DNA from 3 places in the Phyllobacterium sp. CL33Tsu genome. Region 3 is predicted to be linked to each of the others. Evidence: riboswitches for the same ligand, from Rfam matches in the RefSeq annotation. Region 3 holds a riboswitch; each other region holds the start of a gene.
The links. A riboswitch is a leader RNA that binds a small molecule or an ion and turns the genes downstream of it on or off. The one in region 3 is predicted to bind thiamine pyrophosphate.

Region 1 (7,485 bases), on a different contig from region 3:
CGTGCGCAACAGCAGCATTTCGCCGCGCACGCCGCGAATGTTCTCGTCCTGCGTCGCGCGACCGACACATTCTATGGTCCACTCGAAGTCCGACGGGGCCGACAGATCGGTTTCGAAAGAAACACCGGAGGCTGCAAGCTTTGCGGCAAGGCCGACCAGCGCGTGGCGAGGATCAAGATGCGCTTCGCTGGGAAAATGAAGCCCCTTGCGAAAGCGGCCGGAAAGGTCGGGCTCAAGCGCCGCGATCCCTCCTTCATCGACCATTTCGAAGCCGGACGTGCGCGCGCCAAAGCGGTCGAGTTCCTTATGGTCGCGTGCCGGGGCGAGGACCAGCGTGCCGTTCCGGGTCACGCTGCCGGGCAGTGCTTCCTCCCACCAATCAGCTGCCGCTCGTCCAAGCTCGACGACGGCCTGCTCGGCGCTTTCCCTTTCGCAATAGGGCGCTAGCATACCGCCAGCATACCAGGATGCGGCCCTTAGGCCTCCGGGCGCTGGATCGACCACGGTCACCTCGATACCGCGCACCATCAGTTCATGCGCGACCGCCAGGCCGGCAACGGCCGCGCCTTTGACAAGCACCGCCATGGATCAACCGCCATTTTCCAGCGGCATATAGAGATCGCCGCCCTCGCGGAATTTCGCCGCCATCGCCGCCATGCCTTCCTTCTGCGCCTCCGCCCTGATGTCGTGCGAAATGCGCATCGAACAGAATTTCGGCCCGCACATCGAGCAGAAATGCGCCACTTTGTGCGCTTCTTTCGGAAGTGTCTCATCGTGATAGAGGCGCGCGGTTTCGGGATCGAGCGACAGGTTGAACTGGTCTTCCCAGCGGAACTCGAAACGCGCCCGCGACAGCGCGTCGTCGCGCAGTTTCGCCGCCGGATGACCCTTGGCAAGGTCGGCCGCATGGGCGGCGATCTTGTAGGTGATGACGCCGACCTTGACATCGTCCCGATTGGGCAGGCCGAGATGCTCCTTGGGTGTGACGTAGCAGAGCATTGCTGTGCCGAACCAGCCGATCATTGCTGCGCCGATGCCGGAGGTGATGTGATCGTAGCCGGGTGCGATGTCTGTCGTCAGCGGTCCGAGCGTATAAAATGGAGCCTCGCCGCAAACGGCGAGCTGCTTGTCCATGTTCTCCTTGATCTTGTGCATCGGCACGTGGCCGGGCCCTTCGATCATCACCTGGCAATCCTTGGCCCAGGCGATCCGGGTGAGTTCGCCGAGCGTCTCGAGCTCGGCAAATTGCGCCGCATCGTTGGCATCGGCGATCGAGCCAGGCCGCAGCCCGTCACCCAGGGAGAAGGAAACATCATAGGCGCGGCAAATATCGCAGATTTCCGCGAAATGCTCGTAAAGGAAGCTTTCCCTGTGGTGATGCAGGCACCACTTCGCCATGATCGAGCCGCCGCGCGAGACAATGCCGGTCACCCGGTTGACGGTGAGCGGGATGTAATGAAGCCGCACCCCGGCATGGATGGTGAAATAGTCGACGCCCTGTTCCGCCTGTTCGATCAGCGTATCGCGGAAAATCTCCCAGCTCAGGTCCTCGGCGATACCGCCCACCTTTTCCAGCGCCTGATAGAGCGGAACCGTGCCGATCGGCACTGGCGCGTTGCGGATGATCCACTCGCGGATATTGTGAATATTGCGCCCGGTCGAAAGGTCCATGACCGTATCCGCGCCCCAGCGCGTCGCCCAGACCATTTTCTCGACCTCCTCGGCCATCGAAGAGGTGACAGCGGAATTGCCGATATTGGCATTGATCTTGACGAGGAAATTGCGGCCGATGATCATCGGCTCGAGTTCGGGGTGGTTGATATTGGCAGGGATGATCGCCCTGCCCCGCGCGATCTCGTCGCGCACGAATTCGGGCGTCACATAGTCCGGTATTGCCGCTCCGAAGGATTCGCCGTCGCGTACCAACGCGCTCCTCGCCGCTTCGCGGCCAAGGTTTTCGCGAATCGCGACAAACTCCATCTCCGGCGTAACGATGCCTGCCCGCGCATAGGCGAGTTGGGTAACGGCACGGCCGTCCCTGGACCTGCGTGGCCTGCTGAGACCGGAGAAAGCCGGCGTCAGGCGTTCACCGGTCGCAAAGCCATTATCGGCAGGGAGAACGTGGCGGCCGTCATAAACAATCGTGTCGCCCCTCGCCTCAAGCCAGGCCTCCCGCATGCGTGGCAGGCCCTGCGCAATATCGATCGTCACGAGCGGATCGCTATAGGGACCGGACGCATCATAGACGGTGATATTGGGCTCGCCCGCCGTCGGATGCACGGCAATTTCGCGCATCGGTACGCGCAAATCCGCATATATGCGCCCGGCCTTGTAGACCTTGGTCGATGCCGGGAGCGCGCCGGTCGAAACGATTGGAGTAATTGCGGTCATCATCAGGTTCCTTTGCTCCGCGAACGCTCAAAAACGCCCGCCAGTTCAAATTGCCCGCACGCCATTATGGCCATGCAGGCGCGAAACCCAGTTCTGTGCCGGAAGGATGAAAGGCTTGTGCGAACTACAACAGGAGATCCCTGGCCCGCGCAGACTTTTGCACCGTCCCTACGCCAGTATGAACTGGATCAGGTTCAACGGGTCACTGCGCTTGCCGATGGCCAGCAGTATCTCAGCCCCTTGTCGGGACCCCCCTGGTGAATGTCTCTAAGAGACCCGCCTGCAACGCTGTTGTCAAGCGGGTCAATACGTCAGGTCAGGTGCGCAGCGGCTTCAGGGCCTCTGCCCACTTGGCAAGCTCCGCCAGCATTGTCGCCGCGCTGCCCGTCATCGATTCGGTGGCTTGGAAGACGCCTTCATCATCAATGAACTGCTGATACGAATGCACGGCAACGCCGTCGGGAATCGGCATCATGCGCAAGCCCGCAACCAGCCCTTTTACCGACTCGACCGAGCGCAAGCCGCCGGATACGCCGCCATAGCTGACAAATCCGGCCGGTTTGTAATTCCACTCCTTGGACAGGTAAATCAAAGCGTTGATGAGCGATGGCGGAGCAAAATAATCATATTCCGGGGTAACGAAAACGGTTGCGTCTGCCGCATCGACGAGGCTGCTCCAACGCTTGGTATGAGCCTTTTCATATTTCAGCATGCGGGGATGATGCGGTTCATCAAGGAGAGGCAGGTTTATCTCGGCAAGGTCGATCAGCGCGGTTTCGAACCGGGCATCCAAGCTGGCAAATTCATGAAACCACTTTGCGACTGCCGGACCGCCACGACCGGGGCGTGTGCTGGCAATGATAATGTTGAGCTTGAGCGCCATATGCTTGTCTCCATGATGCATGACTGAATGCCTGCATGAATAGGCAGGCTATTGGGCCGCGCAAGGAGGCACTTTCTGGAAACCGCCCAAGGGATGATCCCGGCCGACCATTCAGGGCCAGGAAAAACGAAACCCGCCCGGGCAAGGCCGTGCGGGTTTTCTCGCTATAAAAATGACCGGACGGGCCGGTCACCGACTATCGGTTGAAATCGCCACCGCTATTGCCATTCGGACGCGGCGGGCGTTCCTTCTTCTTCGGTCCTGGCAGGAGACCTTCGCGCTGTGCCTGCTTGCGCGCTGCCTTGCGGGCGCGGCTGACGGCTTCAGCTTTTTCACGGACACGGCGCTCGGACGGCTTTTCGAATGCCTGGCGCGCCTTCATTTCGCGGAAGAGACCCTCCCGCTGCATCTTTTTCTTCAGGACCCGGAGGGCCTGTTCAACATTGTTGTCTCGAACGAGTACTTGCAATCGTTTTCCTTACCCATGCTTGCCTCGTCTTGCGCAATAGCAATTGGCTACAATCAGACAAGCGTTTGAAGAATTGCCCCTGTGGCAATCCGGAGAAGCGCGGACTTTATGCATTTCCGCGCCAAAAATCCAGCCTGCCCGAGCAATTTACTCGGGCTTTGCTGCAAAGAAACCGCCTTTTACGGCAGGATGGTGACAACCGCTTCAAGAATAACGCACATTGACGTGCGCCAAACCGAATCAGAGAGCGGCGGTGACGATGATCTCGACCTTGTATTCGGGCGTTGCGAGCTTGGCTTCGCCGGTCGCGCGCGCGGGCGTATTGGCCGGATCGACCCAGCTATCCCACACGGCGTTCATCTCGCTGAAGTCCTTCATGTCGTCGAGCCAGATAATGGCCTGGAGCAGCTTCGACTTGTCGGTGCCGGCTTCCTTGAGCAGGCGATCGACGGCCGCAAGGACATCCTTGGTCTGCTCGGTAACACTCTTGCCCGGGCCACCCACCTGCCCGGCGAGATATACCGTGTTGCCATGGATAACGGCCTGGCTCATGCGCGGACCAACTTCAATACGACGGATGCTCATGGAAAGTCTCCTCTAGCGTTTGCCGGCAGGTTGAGCCTGCCTCGCGTGCATGAAAAAAGGGCCATGCGGCCCTTTTTTCGAAAGAATGGTGGGCACAGTAGGGATCGAACCTACGACCCGCTGATTAAGAGTCAGCTGCTCTACCAACTGAGCTATGTGCCCGTCAGCCGCTGTGACGACCGAAAGTGAGGGCTCTATAACGGGGCATTTCCTGCCTGTCCAGCCCTTCTTGAAAACTTTATGACGGCCGCGCACAGGAACAGCGCAAGGCAGCATATCAAGCAAAAAGACGGCCCTCCGCGACCTTGACCGCCGAACCGCCAATACGCGCGCCTAGGAGCTTCTCCTCGGCAATATCCAGCTCCAGTTGCAGGCGCGACGGCCTGCCCATCTCGTAGCCTTGTTCGATCGAGAGCCGCAGCACTCCGTCGAGCGGCCTGTCGAAGGCGTGGATGGCGCCGGCAAAGGCAGCCGTCGCCGAGCCTGTCGCAGGATCCTCGTAGGTGCCGTCATCGCTGACGAACATGCGCGAATGAAAATGGCTATCGTGCAGGATAGTTTCGCGGCAATAGCAGTAGACCGGCAACTGGCGATGCCCGATGGTCGGGGCAACATCCTTCATAGCCGTCTGGTTGATACGGATGCGGCCAGCTGATTCGAGACCATGGACCGGGACCATCATGAATGGCACGCCCGCGTCCCAGATGCTCGGCACATGATTTTCGAAGCCGATCTCCCGCGGTTCGAGCCGCAGCGCGTTGGCAATTGCGATCCTGTCGTAATTGTAGGGTATCTGCACGGGAAGCTTCGGCAGGTCGAACTCCGCAAAAGCACCGCTCGCGGTAAGGCGGACGCCGCAGCGCACCGGGCCAACCTGCTCCTCAAGAATGATCAGCGCGTCCTGATCCTCCTCGACGGCGCCAAAGCGTCGTTGCGCCAGCGAAATCGCCGTGCCCACGGTCGGATGACCGGCAAACGGCATCTCATAGTCCGGTGTGAAGATACGCGCCCAGGCCGTATGTGCCGGGTTCCTGGCCGCAAGCACGAACACCGTTTCGGAAAGGTTGAACTCCCGCGCAATCTTCTGCATCGCCTCGCTGTCGAGTCCATCGGTATCGTGGACGATAGCCAAGGGATTTCCCGCCAGTACCTTGTCCGTAAAGACGTCGTAGACTTCGTAGCTCCGACCAGCCATTTGCGTTCTCCCCGCGTGAATGCGCAGAAATTAGTGGATGGTCCCGCCCATTCAAGCCAAAGCTTGTGACGGTTACATTCTGGGCGGGTCCGAGGCCTGAAAGCTTACGCTCTTGCGGCGCAAGCTCAAGACCGGTCGAAGTGCCAGTCTGCAAAGGCGCGGAATGTCGGCGGCGTCGCCTCGCGCATTGCACCGGCGCCGGAAATCGCAACGATATCATCGAGTTCCGGATCGTTTTCCGAGGCAATGTGCGCGCGGATGCGATCGAGAATGGTCGCGGCGGTCAGATCGAAAAAGTGGCGGCGGAACAGCGCAATGCTGCGGTTCACGGTTACGAGATAAATGGCATTGTCCCTGCTTGCCGCCCGCGAAAGATCAATGCCGGTTTCCTCTTCGACTTCACGCATCATATTGCCGTCAATATCGATATGGTCGCCGACGACATCGTCCTCGTCGAAGGATCCGGCTGGAAAATAGATGCGGCCCGCGGCCGACGTCGAAGGCGCCATACGGCCGGCGATCAACCTGTTGTCGCTGGAAACGATGACGCCCACGCCAAAAATGTGCCAGGGCTTTTCGACAGACGCATTGCCCTTCCAGTGCATCATCGTTGCAAAGCGCGTGCGGTGATATCGCGCGCGAAAATCGCCACCCGCAACCGATGCCTCTTCCGCCATGAAGAACGGACCATTGAACAAGGCAGGGTTGTCGGCGGTCGCACGCGACCAGTTTGCCGCAATATCCGCGCTGTTCTGCAATTCATAGGCCAGGGGTGCGCCGTCGATGCGCACGGTCGCGCTCTTCAGCGGAATGACCGCACCTTCCGGAATATCCAGCATCGTTCAAACCATATCGAGAGTAACTGCCACCGGGCAATGATCACTGGCCTTGGGCCGGTCCCAGCCAGTGCGTGGAAAGCGATCGACCTCTTGGCCGGGCGGAAAGATTGTCCGGTGCGGCTGGCCGTTGCGGATGATGTCGGGGAGAACCTTGCCGTTGGAACGGGCAAGCTCCGGCGAGGCCAGGATATAGTCGAGCTGGCAAAGATGCCGTTCCTGCGGGCCGCGCGTATGATAAAGCGTCCAGCGATCCATGATCGGCCGCCTCTCCACCAGGTTTTCGCAGAACCCGCCTTCGAGCAGGACATCGACGCAGCTGACCGGGTCGTTGACCGGAGCAAACGTATAGCCGCTCATGGAATCACCGCCGATCACCACCCGCTCGCGATAATCGTTGAAATCGCCGCAGATCACCCAGTGCTTGTCCGCCGGGCCGCCGCTTGCCGCAAACTTGTCACTGATGATGCGCCGCACGGCCTTCGCCTCTGCAAGACGCACCGGCATGGTCGAGGTTCGCCCGTCGAGACCATTGCGCGGCGATCCCATCGACTTGAAATGGCAGACGAAGAGGCTGAGCGGCTTGCCGGCGATGCGCACATCGATCTCCAGGCAGTCGCGCTTGAAAATGCGCTCATTGGCGGTGATCCCGACGAGGCCGAGCTGCGGATCGTAAAGCCCGAAATCGTCATAGGTCACATGCGCGTGGCTGGTCATGGAAACGAATTCTATCGGTTCGCCATAGCGCGTCTGGTCGCGCAGGAGCACGGCGACATCGATGCCGCGGCTGTCATTGCCTTCGACCATGTATTTGTGGCGGTAGCCCTCGCCCACCATCTTGAACAGGTAGCCGAACTCGAAAGCATTCAGCGCGCCGATATTGTCGACCTCCTGCAGGCACAATATGTCGGCATGGGTTTCGGCAATCGCCAGCGCCGTCAATTGGCGCGTATCGTCCGCATGGGCAATGGCGCGGGCCTGTTCGAGCTGCCTGAACTGCGCCTCGTCCTGAATCTGAAAGAGCTGGAGCGAACGATCCATGTTGAGATTGTTGCGGAAGCCGGAAAAATCGAACCGGCTCATCAGGTTCTCGACATTGAAGGTAGCGATGCGGACGGGCATGCGG
Region 2 (7,485 bases), 660 kb from region 3:
ACCGGCCAGTCGATGAGGCGGAGCCTGTTCCATCCCCTGATGCCCAGTTCGGCGCAGAGCCGGTTATGGCGGCTCGCCGCCGTATCCCAGGCCGGTCGCAGAATGCGGTATGCAAATGGAATTGCCATCGCCGCATTGACGCTGACGACCATGAACGGCGCAAGCCTGAACGGGTCTACGAAATGGCGCGACAGGATGAACCACCCCGCTCCGATGACGATCGGTGGCACAACCATGATGAGGCTGGCGCCAAGGTCAAGGGCGCGTTCAAAAATGCCGGGCGTTCCGTAACGGCGGCGGTTTGCGATGTCCTCGCGTGCCGTAACGAGGACGAGCGAAATCAGCGTTGCGAGAAGGCCGGCGCCAGCGCCAAGGCCGAGGCTGGTTAGGATTGCCCGCCACACCTGCGTTTCGCCCAGCAGACGCGAAAGATCGGCAGAAAGACCGGAAACCACGGTGCCTGCCATTGGCAATCCGACGAAGAGCACGCTGACGAAAATGAGAATAGCATCCAACGACCTTGCACGGGCAGAAGGCCTATCGAAGCGGCGGGCCGTCGTGCGCAGGCTGAAACCCTCCTCCGTAGGACGGCCGGCCATGCTGAGGAGCAAAAGTACCGCGACCGTCAGGGTCAGCTGCAACAGGGTGAGCGATACGGCGCGCGCGATATCGAAGTCGAAGTGGAGCGCCTGGTAGATCGCCACTTCCAGCGTTGTCGCGCGCGGCCCGCCGCCAAGCGTCAGCACGATGGTGAAAGACGTAATACACAGCATGAAGATCAGCCCGGCAATGCCGGCAAGATTGCGCCGTATTACCGGCCATTCGATCAGGCGAAACTGCGCCAATGCGCGCATGCCGAGCTGAGCGGAGAGCTTCCAGTAATCTTCCGGAATTGAATCGAGGCTGGCGAGAATGAACCGCGTTGCCAGCGGCAGGTTGAAGAACACGTGGGCGATCAGAATGCCAGTGAGGCCGTAGATGTTCGGTATGATTTCAAAGCCGGATTGCGCAAGCAGTGCAGCGAGAAGGCCGTTGCGTCCGTAAATGCTGGTGATCCCGAGCACAGCGACAAGCGCGGGCAGGGCTAGGGGCAGGGCGAAAAGGCGCAAGATCATCGGCCGCCCCGGAAAATCAGGATTGGCATGGAGGGCCCGGGCCAGCGGGATGGCAAAGGCGATCGAGAGCAGCATTGAAAGAACGGCCTGCAACAGGGTGAAGCGTGCAACTCTCCACAAATAGCTGTCGAATGCAGCAAAGCCTTCGGTATTGCCACGCAATGCCTCGCTCAGGAGACCGAGCAAGGCTCCCCCCGCAAGCAGGGCGAGAAAGGCCAGGGCGAGTGCCCCGGCCAAAGGTTTGAGGGAGATGGTGGGCGTCAATGCGTTACAGGCTCATCGACGCAAGCCACTCGTCGATCCAGGCCTTGCGGTTCTTGGCGACTTCCTCCGGCGAGAACATCAGGGTCGTTACGGGCTTTACCAGCCTGTCGAAGGCCGGGTTCAGCGGCGCGCTGGTTTTTGCCGCCGGGAACATCCAGTTGTTTTCCGGGATGGCGTCCTGGAAGGCAGGCGAGGTCATGAAGGCAAGAAATTCCTTGGCCAGCGGGTTCTTCGCGCCCGTCGTGGTCTGGCCCGCGACTTCAACCTGCAGATAGTGGCCTTCGGCGAACGAGGCCGCCTTGTAGCGCTCGGTCTTTTCGGCGATCTCGTGATAGGCAGGAGATGTCGTATAGGAGAGGACAAGCGGCGCTTCACCCTTGGTGAAGAGGCCGTATGCTTCCGACCAGCCGGGCGTAACGGTCAAGACGCGGTTCTTGAGTTTGGCCCAAGCTTCGCCCGCCTTGTCGCCATAGACCGATTTTACCCACAGGAGCAGTCCGAGGCCCGGCGTCGAAGTACGCGGGTCCTCTATGACGATCTTCTGTTTCGGATCGCCTTCGACGAGGTCCTTGAGGCTCGCCGGAGGGTTCGTCAGCTTTTCCGTGTCATAAATAACGGCAAAGTAGCCATAGTCGAAGGGTACGAAAGTATCGTCCTTGTAGCCACCCGGAATTACTACTGCCTTCGTATCGATGCCGTGCGGCGCGAAGAGGCCGGTCGCTGCCGCTTCATAGGTGAGGTTCGTATCAAGACCGAGTACAATGTCCGCCTTCGTTGCAGTGCCTTCGAGCTTCAACCGGTTAAGAAGGGCAACGCCGTCGGTCACGGCAACGAAGTCGACCGTGCAACCGCAGTGTGTTTCGAAAGCCTCCTTTACCTTGGGGCCGGGGCCCCACTCTGCGGTGAAGCTTTCATAGGTATAGACGGTGAGCTTGCCTTCGGCGTTGGCACCCGCCGGGAAAGCGAGGGCCAGCGCACCGATTATGAGTGCAAATTTCAATAATGTCGTTAGCGGCCGCATCGGCGCCTCCTTAGCTTGGTGTTCAAAAGGATTGGTGCGCCGGCTGTGATGCCGCGTCTAATCCCTCCGCCGGTACAAACCGGATCAGGTTCCGCGGGTTGGCAGGTGTTTCACCTTGTGCCTCTCAGCCTGTCATTTCTGGCAGGCACCCCGTTAGAGCGTTGCAAAGATTAAAGAAAAACATTGGTCGGCGCAAGCCGATTGCCCGTCTTGCGTGTGGTTGCGATCGCAATTTTGGGGGCCAGTTAGTCCGCGCTAATTAACCCGGATTTGTGTGAAGCCATGCGCCCGCGAATCTGCTAGATTTCCCTTCAGAACAATAAGAAGACTAAGGGGGCAGAAATGTTCGAACTCACGGATGGGGCCATGCTGGTGGTCATCGCCATCGCCACGGCAATCGGGGCTTACATATTCTACGGTATCTCGCTGGTGCAGCTTACAGGGTTTTAGCATTCGCACGCATGCCTTTGCCCGGCAGCTTCATGTCACGCTGAACGACGCTATGCGGCGCGGGTGCCGCATGCTATGGCCGCGTCATGAGCAAGTTTGTCATTCTTCTCGGCGGAACCGTCCACGCCAATGATCGCCTCAGGGACCTCGTCGCCGGTGCCCGCGTCCTTGCGGCCGATGGCGGCATAGCACATGCCGAAGCCCTCGGCCTCGAACCCGAGCTTTGGCTCGGCGATTTCGATTCGACGTCGCCCGAACTCGACCGGCGTTATGCGCATGTTCCCCGTTCGGTTTTCCCGGCTGCAAAGGATATGACGGACGGCGAGCTGGCGCTCAACCAGGCCTATCGGCTCGGCGCAACCGAGGTCATTCTGTGCGGGGCGTTCGGCGGTTCGCGCACAGATCACACGCTCCTGCATCTCACCATGGCGACCGCCCATGCGGCCGAGGGCCGCAAGATAATCCTCTCCAGCGGTGATGAAGAAGCGCATCCGCTGGTCGCAGGTTCCTATAGGTTCGATTTCCCCGAAGATACGCTCTTCAGCATTGTTGCATTTTCGCCATTGCACGGCCTTTTTATCGAAGGCGCGCGCTGGCCGCTGCAAAATATGGAACTTTCTTTCGGTTCATCGCTTACTGTCTCGAATTCGGTACGCGGAACTCTCCGGGTATCGCTCGATTCAGGTAAGGCAATCCTGATTGCTGCCTTGCAACCGGCATCCGGCTTGTAAAAAAAAGCGCTAGATGTAATTGTTGCAGGACAGCATTGGGGACGCAAGCTGTTGAAATTTGGTTCTAACAACGGGAGAGGTCTTCCATGTTGAAAAGTTTGTCCACGATTGCAGTCGCCGGACTCCTGGCGTTTTCGGCCGCAGGGTGCACCACGTCTGATCAGCGCGTCGCCGGCTACGGCGTAGGCGGTGCGGCATTGGGTGCATTGGCTGGTGGTGCAATCAACGGTGGCAAGGGCGCCCTTGCAGGTGCTGCAATCGGCGGTGCCGGTGGTGCTTTGGTTGGTGCTGCCACCAACAACAATAGCAATCGTTATTGCACATACGAGAATCGTTATGGCCAGCGTTATCAGGCTCCGTGCCGATAATCGGTTATTTCTTGCATAAGAGCAGGCCGGGATTTTCCCGGCCTGTTTTTTTGGCCAGGGCGGAGTAGCCCAACGACGCTACTGATCGTAGGTGAGCGTGGCGTACGCGGACCCTCCACCGGTTTCATACAGCCATGATCCTCGGGACACGAGCCGAGAATGTCGACGAGGGCTCCGTCATAATTTGTTGGTAAGCGCGACGGAAAACTTTCTTCTGCCTTATTGGCACAGCAGGGTCCGCCGCATCTGTTTTGGACATGAAAGGATTTGTCATGAAGTTACGTCTGACCGCGATTGCGGTATCCGCGCTGCTGGCCGTCTCTGTTGCCGGTTGCGCAACGAGCGAGCAAAACGTACGTGGAGGGACGGGCGCCCTGATTGGCGGTGGCCTGGGTGCGATTGCCGGCCAGGCGCTGGGGCATGACACGAAGAGCACGGTGGTTGGTGCAGCAGGCGGTGCCTTGCTCGGTGCCGCAATCGGTACCGTAACGACGCCGCAAGGCCAGACGCAGAACCTCTGCCGCTACCAGCGGCGTGACGGCTCGATCTATACCGCGCCTTGCGAAGGCAATGGCGGCGGCGCCTATGGCGGCAGCGGATACTGATTTTCAACGCACAGTCCAACGACGGGCCGGAAAATTCCGGCCTGTTTTATTTGACAGGGGCACGTTTCTCGCCGAAAAGGCCATGCGCCCGGCCACTCCCGGTCTGCCTGTACCGCTGGATTTGATTTCTTCATGGCCCCACCACTGCTTCGTCTCGACCAGATTGCGCTGACATTCGGCGGCACGCCGCTCCTGACCGATGCTGCGCTTTCCGTCAGCGAGGGTGATCGCATTGCCCTGGTTGGACGCAATGGTTCGGGCAAATCGACGCTGTTAAAAATCGCGGCCGGCTTCATTGCGCCGACCGATGGCGAGGTGTTCAAGCATCCGGGCGTGACAGTGCGCTATCTCGCGCAGGCGCCGGACATGGATGGCTTTGCAAATGTCCACGACTATGTGGAAGCTGGGCTCGGACCCGCCGACGACCACTACCGCGTCGGCTATCTGCTGGAACATCTGGGGCTTACCGGCGAAGAAAAGCCAGACAATCTCTCGGGCGGCGAGGCGCGCAGGGCGGCGCTTGCCAAGGTGCTCGCGCCGCAGCCGGATATCCTGCTTCTCGACGAGCCGACGAACCATCTCGACCTGACGACGATCGAATGGCTGGAAGGCGAACTTCGCCAGATGCGCTCGGCCCTCGTGGTCATTTCGCATGACCGGCGCTTTCTCGAAAACGTCAGCCGTGCGACGGTGTGGCTGGATCGCGGCGTTACGAGACGGCTCGAACAGGGTTTCGCCGGCTTTGAGGAGTGGCGCGACAAGATCCTCGAAGAAGAGGAACGCGACCTTCACAAGCTCGGGCGCCAGATCGTGCGTGAAGAACATTGGCTGCGTTATGGCGTCACCGCACGGCGCAAGCGCAACATGCGCCGCCTTGGCGAATTGCAGACCATGCGCAGCGAATTCCGCAATCACCGGCGGGCGCAGGGAACGGCTGTCCTGAAGGCCAGCGACGCAAGGGAATCGGGCAAGCTGGTCATCGAAGCCGAGCATTTGTCCAAGGCCTACGGCGATAATGTCTTGGTCGATGATTTTTCGACCCGGATCCAGCGCGGCGATTGCGTCGGTTTCGTTGGGCCGAATGGTGCCGGCAAGACCACGCTTCTCTCCATGCTCACCGGCCAGCTCGCATCCGACAGCGGCACGCTGAAACTTGGCACCAATCTTGAAATCGCGGTGCTCGACCAGAGGCGCGACAGCCTCAATCTCGAACAGACGCTATCCGACTATCTGACAGACGGGCGCGGCGAGAACGTCATCGTCAATGGCGAGCAACGCCATGTCGCTTCCTACATGAAGGACTTCCTGTTCCAGCCGGAGCAATTGCGCACGCCGATCCGCGAACTTTCCGGCGGCGAGCGGGCGCGGTTGATGCTGGCGCGCGTTCTTGCCCGACCCGCAAACCTTCTCGTGCTGGACGAGCCGACCAACGATCTCGACATGGAGACGCTCGATCTGCTGCAGGAACTGGTCGCGGGCTTTCCGGGAACCGTGCTGCTTGTAAGCCACGATCGCGATTTTCTCGACCGTACGGTGACGTCGGTGATCGCGCCGGAAGGCAATGGACGCTGGCTCGAATACGCCGGCGGCTACACGGACATGCTGGCGCAGCGCAAGGAAGCGCTGGCGACACGCAAGGAAATCAAGGGCGCGAAGGCGTCCGCCGCGACGAGCGACGCAGGAAAAGCGGCGCCGGCGCGAGAGGAAAAGCGCAAGCTATCCTACAAGCAGAAATTCGCGCTCGAAACGCTGCCGGCAAAGATCGAGACGCTGCATGCGGAAATTGCCGCGCTCGAAAAGAAACTCGCCGACCCGGACCTCTTCGCCAAGAATGCCGGTCTCTTCAACAAGACCGTCGACGATATCGCCAAGAAGCGGCATAGCCTCGAAGCGCATGAGCATGAATGGCTCGAACTCGAAATGCTGCGCGAAGAGATCGAAGGCTGAAATCATTTAGTCCAAGGTAGGGGTTGCCCCCGACGCGCTCCTGCAAGAGATTGCCGGCTTTCCCACCTATCCGGAGCCGGAACCTTGGTCGATTGGCGCGTGCTAGCCGAGCCCTTGCGCTCTATTCTTCATATCTATTGGCGACAATCGCGCTGGACGCTTCTCCTGATCGCAGCGGTAGTGGCCCTGTCGGCCGTTACATCGGTCATGGCCCCCTATTTTTTCTCGCGTTTGGTCGATCGCCTTGGCGCGGACAAACTTGCCGAGAGCTTGCTTTTGGGCTGGGTGACATATGCCGTGCTTCAGGGTCTGCAGACGGCGCTGGAGCGCGTGGTTCAAAGCCTGTCGTTCATGAATGCGCAAAACGTCAATTTCATTGCCGGGACGAGCTTTTTCGCAAGGCTGCTGCGAAAGCATGTCGCCTTCTTCATCGATCATAATCCTGCGGAGATTCAAAGCGCCCAGTCGAGCGGCCAACACGCGCTCGCCGGCGTGATCCAGCTTGGGATCCTGGCAATCCTACCGGGGTTGATCCGCATTACGCTGACCGTGGTCACGCTCGGCGCAACGATCAACTGGGAAATTGCCGCGATTGTGTTCGGCTACGGTGCGTTCTTCATAACCGCTACCTACTTTTCCAACAAATGGGAACGGCCGCATCTTGATGTAGCCATTGAAACGAGCCAGGAAAACGCGCGCTTTGTCGGCAATTCGGTCAATTCGATGGAAACGCTGCGCTATTTCGGAAGCGCGAACTGGGTAGGAGAGCGCTTTGCGGAAAATGCGCGGACGGTTCGCGAGAAGTGGCGAAAATACGTAAATATCGAAATAAGCTTCGCCTGCGTCCATGGAACGGCGCTGGCGCTTCAACTGGTAATCGCTTTCGTTGTCCTGCTGCCGCGTTATCAGGCCGGCGAACTCTCGGTAGGCGATGTCGTATTGTTCAACATGCTGTTGTTGCAGCTCAATCAACCGTTCGAAATG
Region 3 (7,485 bases):
GCCAGCGTGTCGCCATCGCCCGCGCCCTGATTCTCGAACCATCGATCCTGTTGCTGGACGAGCCAACCTCTGCGCTCGACGCATCAGTGCAGGCGGAGGTGCTGAATCTTCTCGAAAAGATCCGCCGCGACCGTAAGCTGACATTCGTCATGGTCAGCCATGATCTCGCAGTCGTAACGCACATGTGCGACCGGCTCATGGTAATGCAACACGGCGCGGAGGTAGAACGGCTCACCGCGTCGGAACTGGCCCGGCGCCATGTAACGCAGGACTACACGCGCAACCTCCTTGTTGCGAGCCAGGGTTTTGTCCGCCCTGTCGTTCAAAACGCCTAATGCAGCTTCATCGAACATTTACCATTTGCAGACGCATTTCTTCCCCGACGACCGTTCCAGGGCAGATCGTGAAAATCTGAACGAATTTCATAAGCCGTCATTTACGCCGGACAACTGATGGTTGCGCTCATCGACTGGAGTGGGGCCATGAAGTATCTACGTCAATTCATAAAAGACCGCCGCGGCGCAACCGCGATCACATTCGGTTTGCTGCTTGTACCGCTCCTGGGGTTTGCCGGGCTCGCCGTGGATTATAGCCGCGCCAGCAATGACCGTTCTCGGCTGCAGAATGCGGCCGACGCCGCGGCGCTTGCGGCAGCCTCGGTCTTTACCGGTTCCAACAAAGCGGCCGCCGAGGCGAGGGCACGCGCCTTTCTGCAGGCAAATCTCGGCCTGCGCGCTGAAGATATCAATTTGAACTTCAGCACGGAAAATCAAAAGGTTTCCATCACTCTTGGAGGCCAGACCAGCACCCTGTTCATGCATGTTCTCAACAAGGACAACATGCCGATCAACGTCAACGCCACGGCGCTCGCGCCGTTGAAGCCGACGACGGCCAAGATCACGATCGACAAGGTTACGGGCTACTGGTTCAAGAAAGTTTCCATCATCGTCGTGCGCAATGGCAAGGATGTTGTCGTCGGCACCATCAAGTACACCGCGACCGACCATAACCTCTACAATGGTAACGGCGGCGGTAAAACAGACCCGGACATCAATGTTCCGATCACATTCGATCTCGGTGACTACACCAAGCTGTACCTCAAGATGGAAATCAAAAATGACGGTTGCGATGTCGGCTACAAGGACAAGAACGCCGGAAAATCGCGATACGTCGATTGCATTGCCACAAATGAGTCGGGCTATTCGAAATACAATTCCACGCTGAAAACCGACGATCCGAACACGGTCAACCATTTGTTCGTCGATGGCGTCCAACTGCCGGTGGGATCGAAGCCCCCACTCGATGATCTGATGAATTGTGACAACACGCCCCATAGCCATGCGTGGGAAGACGGCGGCGGCTGGGCCAACCAGGACTTCTACTACAAGATCACGGCCGCCTGTAAATCGGTCGACGGCGAGAACGTTCGCCTGACCCACTAGGACCTGACGCGGCGCGATTGACTTTGATCTCGCGCCGCTCCATCATCGCTTCATTCCGAGGGGGGCACTGTACAGTGCTGAGATAGCGTCGAGCTGGACCCTTGAACCTGATCCGGGTCATGCCGGCGTAGGAACGGGAATTGAGCAAAGTTCGCGCCTTTTCAGCTTCACCTTCGCGCATGACCGGATCTCCAAAAGCGACGGAGTCCAGAGCGTGCCATACATCCTGACATCTGAACTGCGGCGGTAGCTGCCAACCATGCGCCTCGTTACTCGCATGGTCGCGGCGCTTGCCGCCGTCGCTGCTTGCTGGCAAGTGGCGGTCTGGCTATTCCAGCCTCCGCGATTCATTCTGCCCGGGCCAATTGCGGTGGTGTCGGCGCTGGTCGAAGAGCGGCAATATCTTGGCGTCAACGCATCGATCACGCTCATCGAGATCCTGCTTGGACTGGCCTTCGGTGCGCTCGCCGGCATTGTCATCGCGCTGCTCGTCGCCGCCATTCCTGCCTTCCGCCATGTCGTCTGGCCGCTTCTTCTTGTCTTGCAGGCACTCCCGGTGTTTGCCATCGCGCCGCTGCTTGTTCTGTGGTTCGGCTTTGGACTTGCCTCCAAGGTGGTGATGGCAAGCCTCATCATCTTCTTTCCCGTGGCGTCGGCCTTTGCCGATGGCCTGCAGCGAACCAACCGCGATCTGCTTGATGTGGCTTCGCTCACGCAAGCGACGCCGCTCGCAACCCTGCTTCTCGTTCGGGTTCCGAGTGCCTTGCCCTCGCTCGGATCGGGCCTGCGGGTCGCCGCCGTCTTTGCCCCGATCGGCGCCGTGATTGGCGAATGGGTCGGCTCGTCGCGCGGGCTCGGCTTTGTCATGCTGCAAGCCAATGCCCGCATGCAGACCGAAACCATGTTCGCGGCACTGATGATCCTCGCCGCCCTCACCGTGATCCTGCGCTTTCTCGTCGACGCCCTGACCCGCCGCCTTACCCCGTGGGCGCCGGAAACATGACCATCTCTCCTCATCGATGCAACAAAGGACAAACGATGTTCCGCATACGCTCATTGATCCTCGCCATATGTCTTGCGCTTTGCGCCGCAACCGCACCTGCAAGAGCCGCCGACAAGCTGACGGTTCTACTCGAATGGTTCGTCAATCCGGACCACGCCCCTCTTGTCATCGCCCGCGAGAAGGGATTTTTTGCCGATGCCGGTCTTGATGTGAATCTGATGCCGCCAGCAGACCCGGCCGCGCCGCCACGCCTCGTTGCGGCAAAGCAGGCCGACATCGCCATCCACTACCAGCCTAATCTCTACCTCGACCATGACGCCGGCCTGCCGCTGGTGCGCTTCGGGACGCTGGTGGAAACGCCACTCAACACGGTGATGACGCTGGCCGATGGTCCCATCAAAAGCCTCAAGGATTTGAAGGGCAAGAAAGTCGGCTTCTCGGTCTCCGGGTTCGAGGATGCGATGCTCGGCGCCATGCTCAAGTCCGAAGGCATGTCCATCAAGGATGTAGAACTGATCAACGTCAATTTCGCACTTTCGGCCTCGCTGATCGCCGGGCAGGTCGATGCGACGGTCGGAGCCTACCGCAACTTTGAACTGACCCAGATGGCACAGGAGGGTCATAGCGGCCGCGCCTTCTTTCCCGAGGAGCACGGCGTGCCGGTCTATGACGAACTCATCTTCGTCACGCACCGGGATCTCGTGACCGACAATCGCCTGCCGCGCTTTCTCGGCGCTGTCGAAAAGGGGGCGATCTACCTTACAAATCACCCGGACGAGAGCTGGCAGATTTTCATCAAGGCCTATCCGGATCTCGACAATCCGCTGAACAGGCAGGCGTGGATGGATACGCTGCCACGCTTCGCCAAACGGCCGGCAGCTCTCGATCGCAGCCGCTACGAACGCTTCGGTGTCTTCCTGCACGAAGCAGGACTGATCAAATCGATCCCCGCCGTCGGCGACCTTGCCGTCGAACTCTCCCAACCTCCTTCGCTCTGATGAAAGAGAAGATCATGCCAAAAGTAGATTTCCGGCTGAATGCCATTGTCGATGTCGAGGCTATTGGCGACGAGCATGACCTTGGTGCTCTGGTGCTTGCTGCGGCCCGAGGCGGCGCCACGATCATCCAATATCGCGACAAGAATTCGCCAACACGAAAGATGGTGGAACGTGCCCATGCGATCCGGGCAGCGCTGGTCGGCAGCGGCGTTCCGTTCGTCGTCAACGACCGGGTCGACGTGGCGCTTGCCACGGGTGCCGACGGGGTCCATGTCGGGCGCGAGGACATGCTGGTCGCCGACGTCCGTCGTCTGCTTGGCCCGGATGCGATCATCGGTTTGACGGTGAAGAACGAATCCGATGCCGAAGCCGCCATCGCTGGCGATATCGACTATGCTTGCATCGGCGGGCTGTTCGAAACGCCGGCCAAGCACAATCCCGACGGTCCCATCGGCTTTGACGGCTATCAACGTCTGGCGCAGGTCATTCGGGCGAAGAAGCCCGACCTGCCGATCGGCGCTATTGCCGGCCTCGATCTCGCGCGCGCTGCACCGGCCATCAAAGCCGGGGCCGATGGCATAGCGGTCATTTCGGCCATTTTTCGGCAGGTCGACCCGAAGGCCGCTGCGCAAATACTGCGCGAGGCAGTGGACAAGGCGCTCGAGGCACGGCGATGACCGCGATCGCATTGACCATTGCCGGTTCCGATAGCGGCGGCGGCGCAGGTATCCAGGCGGACCTGAAGACCTTCTCGGCGCTTGGCGTCTACGGCGCGAGCGTCATCACAGCCATCACCGCCCAGAACACAAAGGGCGTGACAGCAATCGAAAATCTCTCGCCTTCGATCATAAGCGCGCAGATCGATGCCGTTCTGTCAGACATTGACGTGGCCGCGATCAAGATCGGCATGGTCTCCGCAGTTGCAGCGATCGAGAGCATTGCCAACGGCCTGCGCGGCTGGGACAGGGCGCTCGTTATCGACCCGGTGATGGTCGCGACCTCAGGTGATCGGCTACTCGAACCGGGAGCCATCGATGCGTTGCGGCAGGTGCTTCTCCCCAAGGCAACCCTCGTCACACCCAACCTTGCGGAATCAGCCCTGCTGACCGGGCGGCCCGTCGCAGGCGATGCGGCCGAAATGGTGCGTCAGGCCGAGCTTCTGCTGGCTTTCGGTCCGTCAGCAGTTTTGATCAAGGGTGGCCATGGCAGCGGACCGGAGAGCAGCGATTTTCTGTGGGACGGAAAAACGCAAGAATGGTTTTCCAGCCCCCGCATTGCCACGAATAACGATCATGGAACCGGCTGCACGCTTGCCTCCGCCATCACGGCTGAACTGGCCAAGGGCGAGATTCTGGCCGATGCCGTGGCACACGCCAAGGATTACGTGACGTCAGCGATGCTCGCCGGCAGTGAGCTCAAAGTGGGGCGGGGGCGCGGACCCGTGCACCATTTCCACCGGTGGTGGTAGGCACGATTGTGGAGGCCAGCAAATCCTGCCGCTCGAAGGGCAGCGGGATCACCGCCGGAAACACCACCTTGCCGTCGGCATAGGCAAGTTCCGTCGGCGTCATGAGGGCGCTCGTCGCCTGCGCGGCAGGGGCCGTACTTGCTTCCGATGACGTCGCAACAAGAGCGGTCTGTACGGGCTCTGCCGAAGGTTCGAGCACGTCGAGCATGCCCTTCTGCTTGGCCTGATAGTAATACCCGCGTGAATAGAGGCGGACTGCCTGGTCCGGATTGTTGTCCGCCACTTTATAGGCCCCAGCGAGATACTTCACCCCGTATTTAAGGTTGGTCTCCGCATCGAGCAGATCCTTGGCGTTACCGTCATGGCCGAGGCCGCGTGCAGTCGCTGGAAGCAACTGCATAAGTCCCCAATAGGGCCCGTTGCGTGCCTGGGGATTGAAACGGCTTTCACGCTTCACGACACGGCGGACCAGGGATTCCGGCACAGCATAGGCGACCGAGTATTTTGTGATCAGGCCATCGACGGATTTGTCGGATGTCTTGGCTAAAGGCCGAGAGTCAGTTGCCGCCACGCGTGGCGCAGCCTCGGGAACCGGGATCGACGCCGCGGTCGGAAGCTTCGGATCGGTTGTCGAGCAAGCACCCAGAACCAAGGCAAGGCTCAGGGCGGCGAAGGCGCGCGGCAATCGGTTTTGAGACAGCATTGGTCACCGGTCGAAGAAGTCAGAGTATCGAGATTTCTCTTAGCTTGTTCGCGTGTGCCGACGGCAATCACTTTCCGATACAATGTGTAACAATTGCCTGAGGTCGAGGCGCGAGGTGCGCCGGGTTGACTCCAACATATATATCAATGTATCAGTTAATGATTGGTAAGGCCAGTTTACCAGTCATGCGCGGAGAGAAGCCGTGCGGGGAGGTCAAATGTTCGCAGCGATCCAGCCGCGCCGCCTGTATCAGCAGGTCGCGGAACAGATCCGTGATTTGATCGAATGCGGTTCATTCGCCGTTGGCGAACGATTGCCCGGCGAACGCGAACTTGCCGAGGAACTTGGTGTTTCCCGCCCGACAATCCGCGAAGCGCTCATTGCGCTGGAAGTCGAAGGCCTGATCCATATCCGCATGGGTTCGGGCGTTTACGTCACCAATCAACGCAAAGAAAAGCCTGTGCTCGCCCCCTCGGACGACCTTGAAGGCCCGTTCGAACTGCTGCGTGCCCGTTCGCTCATCGAATGTGCGATCGTCGAGGAAGCCGCCAAAGTGGTGACGCCGGCACAGGTCGAAGCCATGGATGCCGTGCTGACCAGGATGGGGAAAACCTTCAATAATCCGCATGCTTCGATTGCGCTCGACCGGACATTTCACACCACCATTGCAGGCATCATAGAGAATGCTGTGCTCGAGCGGTTCGTCGGACAGCTCTTCGATCAGCGCATGACACCGTTTTTCGAGCGGCTTGCGAGCTACTTCGAGAGCGCGGTTTCCTGGCGTGAGGCATTTGCCGAACACCGGGCAATTCGAGATGCGATCGCTTCGGGCGATCCTGCTCGCGCCAAGGCGGCGATGCAGTTTCATCTGCAGCAATCACAATCGAGATTTTCCAGGAGCTTCGAGGAGGAACTCGAAAGCGAGAAAGGTCATCCGCCGAAAGGCTCGACACGAAACACCACGATCTGATTTCAATCTGGGAGGAGAAGGACATGAAGATCAAGCTTATGGCCATTATGGGAGCGGTGGCCGCGCTCGCACTTTCGGCTGCGGCGGCACAGGCCCAGACCGCTCTGAAATGGGCCCACGTCTATGAAACCTCGGAGCCGTTCCACACGGAATCCGTCTGGGCCGCCGAAGAAATCAACAAGCGCACCAATGGGCGCTACAAGATCGATGTCTTTCCGGCTTCACAGCTCGGCAAGGAAGCAGACATCAACCAGGGCCTGAAGCTCGGCACCGTCGATATCATCATTTCGGGATCGAGCTTCGCAGCGCGCGATTTCAAGCCGATCGGCGTGACCTATTTCCCCTATATTTTCCGCGGTCCCGAGCATTTGATCGCCTATACGAAAAGTGACGTCTTCAAGCGTCTCGCCGCTGGCTATGAGGAAAAGACCGGCAACCACATCGCCGCCGTCAGCTATTACGGCACCCGCCAGACCACGTCCAACAAGCCCATCAGCAAGTGTTCGGACATGCAGGGCCTGAAGATCCGCGTGCCGGACGTTCCCGCCTATCTTGCCATGCCGCGCGCCTGCGGCGCCAACACGACGCCGATCGCCTTCGCCGAGGTCTATCTCGCCCTGCAGAACGGCACGGTCGAGGCCCAGGAAAATCCGCTGACAACGATCGAAGCTAAGAAGTTCTACGAGGTGCAGAAGAATATCGTTCTGACCGGCCATATTGTCGACCATCTCAATACGGTCGTCTCCAAGCAGCTCTGGTCGAGCCTGTCCGACGAGGACAAGAAGATCTTCGGCGAGGTCATGCAGGAAGCGGCCGAGCGTACGACCAAGAATATCGAGGAGAAGGAAAAGGCGCTCGTTGCGACATTCAAGGAAAAGGGCATCAACGTGACCGAGGTCGA

Region 1: linked by a shared signal. The riboswitch ahead of thiC (phosphomethylpyrimidine synthase ThiC) and the one ahead of BM074_RS05200 (ABC transporter permease) in region 3 are both predicted to bind thiamine pyrophosphate.
Region 2: linked by a shared signal. The riboswitch ahead of thiB (thiamine ABC transporter substrate binding subunit) and the one ahead of BM074_RS05200 (ABC transporter permease) in region 3 are both predicted to bind thiamine pyrophosphate.

What each region holds. Positions count from the first base shown of each region.
Region 1 is NZ_FORJ01000002.1:474,117-481,601, forward strand. It holds gene thiO (glycine oxidase ThiO) at 1-585, opposite strand, end outside; gene thiC (phosphomethylpyrimidine synthase ThiC) at 589-2,391, opposite strand; TPP riboswitch at 2,539-2,657, opposite strand; gene BM074_RS11925 (NADPH-dependent FMN reductase) at 2,708-3,274, opposite strand; gene rpsU (30S ribosomal protein S21) at 3,471-3,743, opposite strand; gene BM074_RS11935 (RidA family protein) at 3,984-4,328, opposite strand; tRNA gene BM074_RS11940 (tRNA-Lys) at 4,415-4,490, opposite strand; gene BM074_RS11945 (PhzF family phenazine biosynthesis protein) at 4,606-5,523, opposite strand; gene BM074_RS11950 (NUDIX hydrolase) at 5,649-6,362, opposite strand; gene BM074_RS11955 (endonuclease/exonuclease/phosphatase family protein) at 6,366-7,481, opposite strand.
Region 2 is NZ_FORJ01000001.1:1,706,637-1,714,121, forward strand. It holds gene thiP (thiamine/thiamine pyrophosphate ABC transporter permease) at 1-1,379, opposite strand, end outside; gene thiB (thiamine ABC transporter substrate binding subunit) at 1,384-2,400, opposite strand; TPP riboswitch at 2,445-2,563, opposite strand; gene BM074_RS08305 (thiamine diphosphokinase) at 2,937-3,581, shown strand; gene BM074_RS08310 (hypothetical protein) at 3,668-3,949, shown strand; gene BM074_RS08315 (glycine zipper 2TM domain-containing protein) at 4,222-4,554, shown strand; gene BM074_RS08320 (ABC-F family ATP-binding cassette domain-containing protein) at 4,687-6,501, shown strand; gene BM074_RS08325 (ABC transporter ATP-binding protein) at 6,586-7,485, shown strand, end outside.
Region 3 is NZ_FORJ01000001.1:1,042,475-1,049,959, reverse strand. It holds gene BM074_RS05210 (ABC transporter ATP-binding protein) at 1-335, shown strand, start outside; gene BM074_RS05205 (TadE/TadG family type IV pilus assembly protein) at 483-1,442, shown strand; TPP riboswitch at 1,491-1,593, shown strand; gene BM074_RS05200 (ABC transporter permease) at 1,702-2,445, shown strand; gene BM074_RS05195 (ABC transporter substrate-binding protein) at 2,490-3,443, shown strand; gene thiE (thiamine phosphate synthase) at 3,458-4,120, shown strand; gene thiD (bifunctional hydroxymethylpyrimidine kinase/phosphomethylpyrimidine kinase) at 4,117-4,911, shown strand; partial or broken gene BM074_RS23255 (lytic transglycosylase domain-containing protein) at 5,114-5,452, opposite strand; gene BM074_RS05175 (FadR/GntR family transcriptional regulator) at 5,832-6,584, shown strand; gene BM074_RS05170 (sialic acid TRAP transporter substrate-binding protein SiaP) at 6,608-7,485, shown strand, end outside.